2 regions of the Pelosinus baikalensis genome follow, and region 2 is predicted to be linked to the other one. Evidence: riboswitches for the same ligand, from Rfam matches in the RefSeq annotation. Region 2 holds a riboswitch; the other holds the start of a gene.
The links. A riboswitch is a leader RNA that binds a small molecule or an ion and turns the genes downstream of it on or off. The one in region 2 is predicted to bind S-adenosylmethionine.

Region 1 (7,400 bases), on a different contig from region 2:
CAGCAAGCCCTGCCTTGTTTCTACTACAAAACCTTCTGCAGTAATCTTAGCGATTCTCCCTGACTGAGCTACTATATCATCTGTTGGATAAATCCTAGTTTGCCAGATTTTTAAGTTTTTATCTTGATAGAAACAATAAGCGCCAGGCCAGGGATTAAGACCTCTAACCAAATTATGAATGGCAGCTGCCGGTTCTTGCCAATTGATACGTTCTAATTCCCTTGTCAACATAGAAGCATAGGTAGCCTCTTCATTATTTTGTGCAATACGTGGAGCTTTCTTATCCACAATTAATTTCATCGTCTCACTAAGCACCTTTGCACCAATATTTTTTAACTTATCATGGATATCGCCAGTAGTATCCATTTCAGAAATGGATACCTTCTCCTTTAATATCATGTCCCCTGTATCCATGCCAATATCCATAAACATTGTGGTGACACCAGTTACTTTATCACCTTTAATAATTGACCAATGGATGGGTGCAGCTCCCCGATATAAAGGTAATAAAGATGCGTGCACATTTATACAACCCAAAGGAGGTAAATCTAATAGCGTTTTGGGCAATAACTGTCCAAAAGCAACAACAACAATAATATCAGGTTTTAAAGAGAACAATACATCTTGAAATGCAGGGTCTTTTACTTTATTAGGTTGCAATACAGGTAATTTATAAGAAATTGCAGCCTGCTTTACTGGGGACTCTGCCAGTTTTTGTCCTCGCCCTTTAGGTCGATCAGGCTGAGTTACCACTGCAACAACATTATATTCTTCTTTAACTAATGCATCTAAACAAGGAACAGCAAAATCTGGCGTCCCCATAAATACGACTCTTAATTTTGACATATCAATTACCCCTTATGAATGGTTTTTGCTTTTTCAATAAATAATATGCCATCCAAATGATCAATTTCATGCTGCAGGGCTCTAGCTAACAAACCAGTCCCTGTAATAGTTATATTTTTACCAAAACGATTTAATCCTGTAACGGTAACTTCAGAAAACCTCTCAACTTCACCAAAAACCCCAGGGACACTTAAACATCCTTCATTACCTAATTCACAGCCTTCACTTTTTATAATAATTGGATTTATTAATTCGATCAGCTCGTCATCCACATCCAAAACAATCACCCTAAGAGATACGCCAACCTGCGGAGCTGCTAATCCAACTCCATCAGCATTATACATAGTTTGAGCCATATCATCAATAAGTTTCCTTATTTTTCTATCAACGCGAGCTACAGGCTCAGCTATTTCTTTTAATACTTTGTCACCAGCTTTTCTAATTTCCATACAGTTATAATACCCTCCTACCTTGGATAAATCCTGCACAAATTTTATCATAGAACTATACAAAAATCCACGCCTATACTAAACAAATTATTCTACATGATACTAACAGGTTCCACATCAATCATAACATCTGGACGTATGGTTAATCCCATAGATGTTATGTGAGTCCTCACACTAGTGAGATCCTTTGCTTTTATAATAATGTTCATACGAAATATATCATTGACTTTAGCAATCGGAGCGGGAAACGGCCCTATTATTTCTACAGTCTTACTTTCCGCCATTAAACTTCGCAATTCTTTGATTATTTGATCAGCCTGGCTGCGAGCCATACTTTCTTCTTTAGCCTGAACAGTTAATTTTATGATTTGTCCATAAGGTGGATAACAAAGCGCTTTACGATACACAATCTCAGCTTCATAAAAACTTTGATAATCCTGATTAGCTCCTGCCTGTACTGCATAGTGTTCAGGATTATACGTCTGTACTACGACTTTTCCTGCTTTATCACCGCGACCTGCACGACCTGCTGCCTGAGTTAGCAACGCATATACACGCTCCGCTGCTCTAAAATCCGGTAAATTTAAGATACTATCAGCTGCTATAATGCCAACGGCCGTCACGTTTTTCACGTCATGCCCTTTAGCCACCATCTGTGTCCCCAGTAAAAGATCATATTCTCCTTTAGCAAATGCCTCTAAAATACGATCATAGGCCATTCTTCCACCTGTTGTATCCTGATCCATTCGCACTACACGAATATGGGGAAACAATGTTACTATTTCCTCTTGTAGCTTTTGTGTGCCGGTTCCAAAAAACCGAATATAGCGGCTATTACATTCAGGGCAAATATCCGGAACCGTTTCAATACACTGACAATAGTGACACTTCAGCTTCTTCCCTACAGAATGATACACAAGAGAAATATCGCAATGCTTACAACGTACAATATGTCCACATTCCCGACACATGACGAAGGTAGCATAACCACGACGATTCAGTAAAATAATAGCTTGTTCTCCACGACTTATAGTCTCTTGCAGCAGTTCTTGTAAGGGAAGTGATATGACACTTCGTCTCTTCTTACGCAATTCTTCCCGCATATCAACGATAGTGACTGCAGGCAAATTTGCATTAGCAATGCGCTTTGACATAAGCAACAAGGTATGTTGACTCATTTGAGTCTGAAAATAAGTCTCAATTGCTGGCGTAGCGCTGCCCATAATGACCACCGCTCCAGACAAAGTCGCTCTTGTAATAGCGACTTGTCTTGTATGATAACGAGGTGTTTCTTCTTGTTTGTACGTAAATTCATGTTCTTCATCCATAATAATAATACCGAGATCTGGCAAGGGCGCAAAAATGGCAGAACGTGCACCAATTACAATACCAGCTTGCTTGCCTCGAAGTCGCTGCCAAGCATCATAACGTTCGCCAGTAGACAATTTACTATGCATTACAACAACATCATCACCAAATCTAGCTTTAAATCTTGAGACAATTTGGCTAGTAAGAGCAATCTCAGGAACAAGAACAATGGCTTGGCGATTCTTTTGACGCGCAGCCGCTACCGCTTCAATATACACCTGTGTCTTTCCACTGCCAGTAATACCATGCAGTAAAAACGATTGAAACTCCTTTGCTTCCATCTTTGGCATAATTTTTTCTAATGCTTGCTGCTGCTCTACTGTTAATGATATATTATTCCTTACTTTACATATATCCGCATAACTATCACGTACCACTTGAACTTTTTCAAGTTTTATAAGACCGTCCTGTACTAATTTTTTTACAGTGTCATGGCTGGTATTACTCTTTTTCAATTCATCAGATGCCAATTGCCCGTGATCTATCAAGTATTGCAGCAAACGGCATTGTGCTGGCTTTTTTGCCAACTTGTTAATTTGCTCTCGAGTTGCTTCGGCATCCATTAGTAAACTCATTACCGTTTTATAACGGTGTGTACCCATTTTTTTGGCAATTGATTCAGCGACTATGATCTTATTCCTCACTAAGTATCTTATCGCTTTTAAAACGCTTGGGCCAAATTTCTTTTCCAGCTTAACGGAAAGAATAGGGCTGTGCATCTCTATATATGACAGTACTTGGCTATATTCTGGATATTTAGCAGATAAGGCAACTAGTGTTGTTTCTGTGTCCACTTCCATCTCGATAGAATAAGCAACAACACTTTTCACACCCGATTTTCCTGGAATAAATAAACGCATGGCATCTACTAAATTACAAAGATAATATTCACTAATCCATCTAGCTGTATGCATCATATGCTCATCAAACCATTTGTCATTATCTAATATATCGATAATTGACTTTAACTCAATACTATTCGAGTCTTCCTCTATTATAATATCAATAATAAAACCTTCTAATTTACGATTACCAAAAGGTACTAAAACACGCCATCCTGCATCAACATAATCCAAATGTTCAGGAATGCTATAAGAAAAAGCTTTATTAATATTTTTAGTTGTAATGTTTATTAAAACTTGAGCAATACGTTGCATATTTACCACCATTCGCTATTAAATAGTCTTTTAAAGGTATTCCTTTTAGAGGATTCAGCTTGCCTATTTATATCTTAACACGATTTTGTAGCATATAACTGATTTTTACCTTCATAATTATCATAAAATTAAAAAGAGGGAAGCTCATTGTTCCCTCTTTTTTGGCTATAGCATATACAATTCCCATGAAATTCAGAAAAATCCTGCTAAAACAGCTAACGTCCCAATTATAGATTAGCCTCTTTACGAAGCGTTTCTGCTTTATCGGTCCTTTCCCATGGTAAATCCACATCCGTACGACCAAAATGCCCATAAGCCGCTGTTTGGCGGTAGATAGGGCGACGTAAATCTAACGCTTTAATAATACCAGCCGGACGCAAATCGAAATGCTTTTTAATAAGCTCAGCAATTACATCTTCATCCACCTTAGCAGTCCCAAAAGTTTCTACCATAATCGATACTGGATGAGCCATACCAATAGCATAGGCTAGCTGAATTTCACATTTATCTGCCAATCCTGCTGCAACAACATTCTTAGCTACGTAACGTGCAGCATAAGCTGCAGAGCGGTCAACTTTGGTACAATCTTTACCAGAGAAAGCACCACCACCATGACGAGCCATTCCGCCATAGGTATCAACAATTATTTTTCGACCAGTCAAACCAGCATCACCTTGTGGTCCACCGATTACAAAACGACCTGTCGGATTGATATAGTATTTGGTTTTCTCATCTAATAATTCTGCTGGAACAATAGGAGCAATTACTTTCTCAATCAGATCTTTTTCAATGGTTGCCAGTTCAACTTCAGGGCCATGCTGAGTCGATATAACAATGGTATCAACGCGAAGGGGTTTACCGTCTTCGTATTCTACTGTAACTTGAGTTTTACCATCAGGACGCAGATAACTTACTTCCTCATTTTTGCGCACCTCTGCTAAACGACGAGCCAATTTATGAGCTAGAGCGATTGTTAATGGCATGTATTCAGGAGTTTCATTGGTAGCATAACCAAACATCATTCCTTGGTCACCAGCCCCAATGGATTCAATTTCGTCCATTTGACCTCGTTTGGCCTCTAAAGACTTATCAACGCCTAAAGCAATATCAGCTGATTGTTCTCCAATGGAAACCAGCACACCGCATGTATCTCCATCAAAACCATATTTTGCACGTGTATAACCAATTTCTTTCACCGTGTCACGTACAATTTTTGGGATATCCACATAACAACTTGTAGTGATTTCACCAACTACATGTACTTGCCCTGTCGTAATAAGAGTTTCACAAGCTACACGTCCCATTGGATCTTTTGCCATGATTGCATCTAATACACTATCTGAAATTTGATCTGCTATTTTATCTGGATGGCCTTCAGTAACTGATTCTGATGTAAATAAAACTCTCTTTTTTTTCACAAATCATACCCCCATTTATTAATAAACAATAAAAAACACCCATAGGGAGGGTGTTACACTCTCCCATCTTGCGGATTATTCCGCAGGAATTGGCACCGTTTTGGATTCCAAATGGTTGCCGCGGTTTCATTGGGCCAATCCCTCCACCAACTCTTGATGAGCATATCATATAAAATTGTATCAAATTAAATACTAATGTAAAATAATAAAAAAATCAACCTATTTTCGACATTCTGCGAGAATTTTATCCAAAATAATGTTTGCCATGTGTTCTTTGGACATTTTGGATAACTCTTCAATCCGCCCATCACGGTATAACACCTTCGCTATATTGTGATCTGCATTAAACCCAACGCCTGGAACAGATACATCATTAGCAATAATCATATCCAGATTTTTTTTTGCTAGTTTCTCTTGAGCATGGAGAACCAGCTGCTGAGTTTCCGCAGCAAAGCCAATTAGCATCTGCTGTTTTTTCAACTGACCAAGTTCTAATAATATATCAGGGTTTCTTTCTAACACAAGCTGTAATGTATCGCCAGTCTTCTTAATTTTGTGTTCTGCAGTACTTTGTGGACGATAATCGGCTACAGCAGCAGCTTTGATTACAATGTCACTCTCATTATAATGCGCCAATACAGCAGTCCTCATATCTGATGCGGCTTCTACATATTCGACTTTAATTCCGCAGGCAACTTTTAAATTGGTAGGTCCTGATATTAACGTAACAGTTGCTCCTCTTGCAGCAGCAGCACTTGCTAAAGCATATCCCATCTTCCCGCTAGAGCGATTGCCAATATATCTTACAGGATCAATCGCTTCTTTCGTACCACCAGCCGTAATCAAGACTTTTTTACCTGCAAAATCATTTTGGGCAACTATCAACTGATGGACTTTTTCTAAAATCACTTTAGAATCAGGTAAGCGTCCTATTCCCTCTACACCACATGCTAACATCCCGCTCTCTGGTATCATAAAATGATATCCTAACTCTGTTAAACTACTGATATTTTTTTGAACGATCGGATTTAAATACATATTGGTATTCATAGCTGGAACAAATAAAACCGGGGCCGTTGTTGCCATTACCGTAGTTGTTAACATATCATCGGCAATACCATTTGCTATTTTACCAATCATATTGCCTGTGGCAGGCGCTAATATGAATAAATCTGCTCTACTTGCTAAGGCAATGTGCTCAACATTCCAATTGGTAGTTTCAGCCCACATATCAACAACAACTGGCTGTCCACTTATTTCACGAAAAGTCAACGGCGTAACAAAGTTAGCCGCTGACTGAGTCATGATAACATATATATTTGCACCTTGCTTTTTTAATTGACTTACAAGGTCTACTATTTTATAAGCAGCGATGCCGCCAGCAACACCAACTACAATATTTTTTCCTTTCAACATGGAAACCTCCTATTTTATACCACTTTTGGTCCGTTCATAGGAAATTTTATCTTGCGCAACTTCTTCTAAAGCAATCGTCACCTGTTTATTGGATTTACTCTCAACTAAAGAAGTCGCCCCATCCATAATCTCACGAGCCCGTTTTGCCGCAAGTACTACTAAAGTGTATTTACTATCAACTTTAGTAACTAATACATCTAATGATGGATATATCATAGTAGTCCCCCTAATTTTTATTTATTTAATATTCGTTAAAATTTCTTTTACTATATTACAATTTCGTACTACTTGACACTTTTCGGCTGTAATAATTGCAGCCACTTTATTCGTTGCCACTTGTACCTTATCATTGACTACTACATAATTATAATTATGTACATATGACAATTCATTATTAGCACAACTTAACCTATTTTTGATTACATCTAAGCTATCTGTCCCTCGTTTATGTATGCGATTAGCCAATTCATCTAAAGATGGCGGTGCTATATAGACAAATACACCTTGCGGAAATTTCCTTTTAATCTGCGTAGCTCCCTGTGCATCAATTTCTAAGACAACATCCTTGCCATCATTTAGTAATTTTTTTACTTGACGACAGGGTGTTCCATAAAAGTTCCCATAAACCTCAGCCCACTCTAAGAGTTCATCATCTTGAATCATATTCTGAAACTCGTCATGAGATACAAACCAATAGTTAACTCCATGTTCCTCTCCAACACGGGCTTTGCGTGTAGTAGCCGATA
Region 2 (7,400 bases):
CTATTATCTACCTTTGAATTATAAAACTCTTTTAAAACTTCTAGTCGATCACTAGGGAAAAAACTTCTGGTACTATCAGTAATGCCATGGAATTTAGATGAATAGGAATAAACAATTCCTATGATATCACCTTGATACTCTGCAACCGTTGCATTTTCATAAGAATCAGTACCTTGTTTCTCTTCTATCGACTTTCCCATCACTTCGGTTCTTGTATGTGGACCTAATAAATCGTGAAAGAGAAATTCCATAATTCCACCTGAGGCACGATCGATTCCTTCAGCAATTTTTAAACTATCCTCCAGCTTTCCTGTGCGATATAATATTTCTTCCATAATCACATATCTCTCCAATCTAGAATAGTATCATACTTCTATAAGAATTCATAAAGAAGCCCAATATCCATTATTATATTGGATATCATTATACAATATTTTGATAATACAAGAAAGAGGCATTTGGCAGCTCGCTAGCGAGCTGCCAAATGCCTCTTTCTTGTATTATCAAAATATTGTATAATGATATCCAATATAATAATGGATATTGGGCTTCTTTATGAATTCTTATAGAAGTATGATACTATTCTAGATTGGAGAGATATGTGATTATGGAAGAAATATTATATCGCACAGGAAAGCTGGAGGATAGTTTAAAAATTGCTGAAGGAATCGATCGTGCCTCAGGTGGAATTATGGAATTTCTCTTTCACGATTTATTAGGTCCACATACAAGAACCGAAGTGATGGGAAAGTCGATAGAAGAGAAACAAGGTACTGATTCTTATGAAAATGCAACGGTTGCAGAGTATCAAGGTGATATCATAGGAATTGTTTATTCCTATTCATCTAAATTCCATGGCATTACTGATAGTACCAGAAGTTTTTTCCCTAGTGATCGACTAGAAGTTTTAAAAGAGTTTTATAATTCAAAGGTAGATAATAGCTGGTTCTTAGATTCTATCTATGTAGATGAAGAATTCCGCGGTACGGGTATCGGCAGTAAGCTGATTACATTAACAAAACAAAGAGCGCGAGAGAATGGATACAGCCAATTGAGTTTAATGGTTATGGCTGATAATACTGTTGCTAGAAGAACCTATGAACGCAATGGTTTTAGAATCGTAAAACATATTGATATACAAGAGCATCCTCTAATTCCTCATAAAGGTGGAGTCTATTTATTAGTTAGTGATGTAAAAGAAGAGTTACCATCGGATCGTTGATCTTACTCTGCTCTTCCGTCTCGCCTTTATAAAGGAAAGTTAGATAAATAAAATTTTTGGGGTGATAAGCATAATGGATATGCGAAGAAAGGATCGAAAAATGGAACAGGGAGAAGCCTATGATCTCCTATCTCAAAGCAGTTATGGTATTTTAGCGACTGTTGATCGTGATGGACAGCCTTATGCGATACCGCTAAACTATGTAGTTAGTAACAATTATATCTATTTTCATTGTGCTTTGGACGGTCATAAATTAGAAAATATTGCTTTGAATTCTAAAATATGTTTTACTGTGGTGGGAAGAACGAATGTTGTGCCAGAACAGTTTTCTACTGATTATGAAAGTGTGGTCGTATTTGGGACGGTCAGTAGAGTAGAAGAAAAGGACGAAAAGGGAAAAATCCTGAAAGGTTTTGTACAGAAATATAGTATTAACTTTGTGCCCGAAGGTGATGTTTATATTGAAAAAGCAAAAGATCAAACAGTTGTGTACAAAATAACAATGGACCATTATACCGGCAAAAAAAGAGGTTATAAAGTGTAATGTCTTGGAAGACACCTATGGCAAAAGGCAACAGAGTTCCTAGCCAAATCGCTGTTAAATGAAAAAGTAAATTCCGCACCATGTTTATGTGGTACGGAATTTACTTTGAGGGTTTGTCTTACTTAATATAGCGGCGTGATCCGATATAATGTTCAGTGTAATAAGCCTCATCTAAAGAGCTGATCGTTACTTGTTTCGCTGCCGAACTTGCGTGAATAAATTGTTGATCACCCATATAAAACCCTACATGAGATGCTCCAGGTTTATAGGTGGTGAAAAATACTAAGTCACCAATTTGTAAATCCTCTTTATCTACAGCAGTACCTTGATTGTATTGTTCGGCTGCTGTCCGAGGAAGGGTAATTCCATTTTTCTTCATAACAAGTTGTGTAAAGCTAGAACAGTCAAGTCCTGAAGTGGGAGATTCTCCGCCAAAAACATAAGGAACTCCCATATAGGTTTTCGCGGTAGCAATAATTGCATCTCCTTTTGAGGAACTAGTTGTTGAATTGCTATCCGTTCCTTGAAATGGCACTGGCTTAATGTTAACGTTAGGATTTTCAGATGTATTGTTCTTTCCTAATAAATTTCCTAATAACATGCCAATTAGAACATTAAGAAGATTAAAGGAAGAACTGCTGTTCTTTGAATTTGAAGAGGATGTTTGCGTGACTGTATTCAAAGGCGAAGCCGCCATAGCAAGCGTTGTAGGCATGATCAGTGTAAAAGAAAAGGTGAAAAGGATAAGAAGTATGATAGGCATACAATATTTCTTCATATAATGACCTCCTAGTCCAATGTACGATTTGTTAGAAACGGCTTCAGGAGTTAATAATCTCTAAATTATTAATCAACTGGCAACGTTACTGACTAGAATAATGATACTAGAGAATATGTATTATGTAAACAGGAAATATCTACAATTGGATTAGGATGAGAGGGATTTGGAGGATTTTACAGATGATTATGATTGCTGGGCTAGGTCGTTCAAATAATTTAGTTATCGGATAATTGTTGTAGACTTTCTACTGAAGAATGAATTACAATAATAAGGTATGAATCCTATTATACATAGTAGTGATTGGGGCAAGGAGGAGGAATCATATTGCGAAAATTTATCCTTGTATATAATCCAATATCAGGTGATGCTAGTTTTAAATTTAAATTGGACAATGTAATTGAGGCTTTTCAAAAAGAAGATTGTATCATAATTCCCCTCAGGGTTAGCAATGAGCAAGAGAGTGATGCTTTTATCATGCTGGTAAAAGAAATTGCTGTAGATGGTATTATCGTATCCGGTGGGGATGGTACCATCCATAGTGTAATAAATAATATGCTCAGACAGGAAATAGACCTGCCCCTAGGTATTATTCCAAGTGGTACATCTAACGATTTTGCAGCGTATTTGCAGTTAGATAAAAATATTGATACTTGTGTAGAGACAATTACAAAGGGACAGCGTAAGAGAATTGATGTAGGTAAAGTCAATGATGAATACTTTTTCAATGTTGCTAGTGCTGGATTGATGACATCAGTAGCTCATAATGCAGATAGTATGCTGAAAAACACGTTGGGGAAAATTGCATATTATTTAAAGGGACTTGGAGAATTACCTAATTTTAAAGCATTAAAAATGCGAATTATTACAGAACAGCAAATCATTGAGGAAGATATTTTTTTATTTTTAATAATGAATAGTGGTACTGTTGGCGGATTTCCTAATTTGGTACCTCATGCTAAAATTGATGATGGAAAATTGGACGTACTTATTGTGAAAAAGTGTAATCTGCCTGAATTAATGAGTTTGTTTATTAGCTTTTTAAAAGGTATTCACTGTAATAGTAAATATGTTACTTGTCTACAGGCGGAAACTATTTATATAGAATGTGCTGAAGAAGTAGAAAGCGACTTAGATGGAGAACTGGGTCCCAAGCTGCCTCTTAGCGTTACGATACTACCCAGAAAGATTGAAGTTTTCTGTTCCTAGTCAAGAAAGTATATAGACCCCTTTGTGTCCTTTGCGTCTTTGTGGTTCAATTCGTTTTATATGTTTTATTCGCTGAGTTGATTAACAAAATTAAAACTAAAATCGCTAAAAGGCATTAAAAGTGTAAATGGAATATTGACCACATAGAATACCATATGGTATAATCTTAAAAATGAATAAGCTCTTATCGAGAGTGGTCGAGGGACTGGCCCGATGACACCCAGCAACCGGCAGTAATGCAGTGGTGCTAATTCCAGCAGGATGAGAATCCTGACAGATAAGAGGAAGATGGTTGCTTTAAATAAACCTCTTTCCTCGGAAAGGGGTTTATTTAATTTAAAAAAAATAAAGATTCAGGAGGTATTTATGAAACAAAATTCAAAAATTGTGCATATTGGGGTCTGTACAGATGAAAAAACGGGAGCAATAAGCACTCCTGTATATCAATCAGCAACGTTTCGTCATCCCGCTCTTGGTGAGAGCACGGGGTTTGATTATACTCGTAGCCAGAACCCAACAAGAAAAGTATTAGAAGAAGGGATTGCTACACTGGAAAATGGTGCAGTCGGTTTGGCATTTGCTTCGGGGATGGCTGCGATTACGGCTATATTAATGTTGTATAAGACCGGAGATCACTTGGTGGTTGTAGAAGACTGCTATGGTGGTACATATCGGGTCATTGATAAAATATTTAGTAATTTTGGCTTAACAGTAAGTTTTGTAGATGGCAGTAACATAGAAGAAGTTGCACAGAGTATTACACCTGCTACTAAAGCAATATTGGTAGAAACACCTACCAATCCGTTAATGAAGATTGTCGATATTCGTGCTATTGTAAAATTAGTCAAAGGAAACAATATTCAAGTTATCGTTGATAATACGTTCTTAACACCATATTTTCAACGTCCCTTAGATTTGGGAGCTGATGTGGTAATTCACAGTGGCAGTAAGTATTTAGCGGGTCATAACGACTTGGTCTGCGGATTAGTTGTTGCTCGGGATGCCGATTTAGGTGCCTCGATACGTTACATCCAAAATTCAACAGGAGGAATTTTGGGACCTAATGATAGTTGGCTATTGATTCGCAGTATGAAAACATTGGCATTGCGGATGGAAAAGCATAATGAAAACTCGCAAACTATTGCGCAGTGGCTGACTCGTCATCCCAAAGTTGTTAAGGTGTACTACCCAGGATTAGCTGATCATCAAGGCAAAGATATACATGATAGTCAATCATCTGGTTATGGCGGTATGCTGTCTTTTGTAGTAGATCATCCGGAAAGGGTTAAGCAAGTACTGCGTAAAGTACAAATGATTCGCTTTGCAGAAAGCCTTGGTGGAGTAGAATCTCTGATCACTTTACCGGCGGTTCAAACTCATGCTGACGTGCCGATTGAGGTTCGTGAACGTTTGGGAATATCCGATTGTTTATTACGCTTATCAATCGGAATTGAAGATGCCAATGATATCATTAATGACTTAGAACAAGCATTAGCAGATTAAAACCCATCGTTATAGAAAAAAAGTACTAGTCATAGAATCTTTAAGAGGTGAATAAGGTGAAAGAGAAAGATTTTGCTACAAAATTATTGCATGTCGGAGTGGAAATAGATGCCCATACGGGAGCGGTGAGTACACCGATCTATCAGGTTTCCACTTTTCATCAGAATATTGATCAGCCACAAGAATATGAATATTCTCGGTCGGGTAATCCCACACGTAAGGCGCTGGAAACAACTATCGCTGAATTAGAAGAGGGAATTGCCGGTTTTGCATTTGCCTCTGGTATTGCTGCTGTTTCAACTGCACTATTATTATTTCAGCAGGGAGATCATATCTTGGCACCGAAGGATGTGTATGGCGGTACCTATCGCTTGTTAAGCAAGGTGTGTGGTAAATGGGGAATTGACCATACGTTTGTTGATACTACCGATTTAAAAGAAATTGAAAAAGCTGTAAAAAGCAATACAAAGGCGATCGTATTGGAAAGTCCATCAAATCCTTTGCTAAAAGTAAGTGATTTGCCGCAAATTTGTGCTTGGGCGAAGAGCAAAGGTATTATTACCATTGTAGATAATACTTTTATGACACCTTATTTACAAAGACCTTTAACCTTTGGCGCCGATATTGTAGTGCATAGTGCCACTAAGTTTTTAGCTGGGCATAGTGATGTAGTAGCTGGATTGATTGCGACCAATAGTAAAAAACTTGCCGATGAATTGTATTTTTTGCAAAATGCATTAGGTGCCGTTTTGGGACCTCAAGATTGTTGGTTAACAATGAGGGGAATCAAAACATTAAAAGTGAGAATGGATCATTCACAACAGGCGGCATTAAAAATTGCTAAAGCACTAGCTGAACATCCAAATGTGAAAGCCGTTCACTACCCGGGCTTACCAGAAGATCCCGGATATGAATTATTAAAAGGGCAAGCTGCAGGATTTGGTGCTGTATTATCATTTGAAGTGGAATCCGCTGCGCTAGCAAAGCGAATTATGCGGAATGTGAAGCTGTCAGCAGTTGCTGTGAGTCTTGGCAGTGTGGAATCTATTTTGTCTTATCCTGTATCCATGTCTCATGCAGCCATAGAACCTCATGTTCGCCAGGCACTAGGTATCAGTGATGGTTTATTGCGATTATCTGTAGGCTTAGAAGATGCAAATGATCTTTTGGCAGATTTAACATCGGCAATGGAGGAGTAAGAGTATGCAAGAAAAAATCTCATTTCCTGCAAAAGCATTAGCAGTAATTGATCAGAGTATACAAAATATTAGTTTTGGTGAGATTGTTCTAATTGTTCAAGACGGACATATTATTCAAATTGAACGTACAGAAAAAATTATTATTTCTAGTCAGAAGAACTTTCAGCAAGGGAAAAAGAATACAGAAGAAATTAACCTTCTTCGTAAAAAAATTTTAGGGGAATTATCGCATTTACAATATGGTCAACTAGTTGTAAAAATCAAGGATGGTAAGGCAGTGCAGATTGAAAAAACAGAAAAACGGCGTTTCCCAGAGGTAGAAGGTGTTTATGGTGATGGTATATAAAAGCAGGTGACATAGGTGAAATTTCACAGGTCAAGACTCGTATTTCAACGCAATTTTACTTTTTAAAATATAATATTAAATTGACAAAGTGGAGTATTTATGATTAAATATGCTTATAATATTATTAGTTAGCCGATTAGAAAACTGAAGGCTAAGGAAATGTTCTTTTGTAGGACTTCCTTAGCCTTTTTCTTTTCTGTCAAAAAAATAAATATAAAAATAAAAAATGGGGGTCGTGTAACATGGCTAAGATTGCAAAACAGTTGACTGATCTTATTGGCAATACGCCGCTGCTGGAACTTACTAAATATAATGGTGAAAAGGGCTTGGCTGCAAAAGTAATTGCTAAATTAGAGTATTTCAATCCGCTCAGCAGTGTAAAAGATCGTATTGGTTACGCTATGATTGCGGATGCAGAAAAGCAAGGATTAATTAATAAAGATACAATAATAATTGAACCTACCAGCGGTAACACTGGTATTGCTTTAGCCTTTGTAGCTGCAGCACGAGGCTATAAATTAGTATTGTGTATGCCAGATACAATGAGTATCGAAAGACGGAATCTTTTAAAAGCTTTAGGCGCTGAACTGGTATTAACT

Region 1: it holds a riboswitch for S-adenosylmethionine, as region 2 does, so the genes downstream of both, metK (methionine adenosyltransferase) here and LMF89_RS07355 (trans-sulfuration enzyme family protein) in region 2, are expected to answer to the same signal.

What each region holds. Positions count from the first base shown of each region.
Region 1 is NZ_JAJHJB010000006.1:114,787-122,186, reverse strand. Features, by position in the region: gene fmt (methionyl-tRNA formyltransferase) at 1-846, opposite strand, end outside; gene def (peptide deformylase) at 852-1,346, opposite strand; gene priA (primosomal protein N') at 1,388-3,820, opposite strand; gene metK (methionine adenosyltransferase) at 4,048-5,238, opposite strand; SAM riboswitch class I at 5,299-5,401, opposite strand; gene coaBC (bifunctional phosphopantothenoylcysteine decarboxylase/phosphopantothenate--cysteine ligase CoaBC) at 5,458-6,654, opposite strand; gene rpoZ (DNA-directed RNA polymerase subunit omega) at 6,664-6,870, opposite strand; gene gmk (guanylate kinase) at 6,892-7,400, opposite strand, start outside.
Region 2 is NZ_JAJHJB010000007.1:75,645-83,044, forward strand. Features, by position in the region: gene LMF89_RS07380 (GNAT family N-acetyltransferase) at 1-335, opposite strand, end outside; gene LMF89_RS07375 (GNAT family N-acetyltransferase) at 608-1,222, shown strand; gene LMF89_RS07370 (pyridoxamine 5'-phosphate oxidase family protein) at 1,296-1,766, shown strand; gene LMF89_RS07365 (C40 family peptidase) at 1,885-2,544, opposite strand; gene LMF89_RS07360 (diacylglycerol/lipid kinase family protein) at 2,872-3,753, shown strand; SAM riboswitch class I at 3,935-4,037, shown strand; gene LMF89_RS07355 (trans-sulfuration enzyme family protein) at 4,120-5,256, shown strand; gene LMF89_RS07350 (trans-sulfuration enzyme family protein) at 5,313-6,455, shown strand; gene LMF89_RS07345 (YezD family protein) at 6,460-6,801, shown strand; gene cysK (cysteine synthase A) at 7,044-7,400, shown strand, end outside.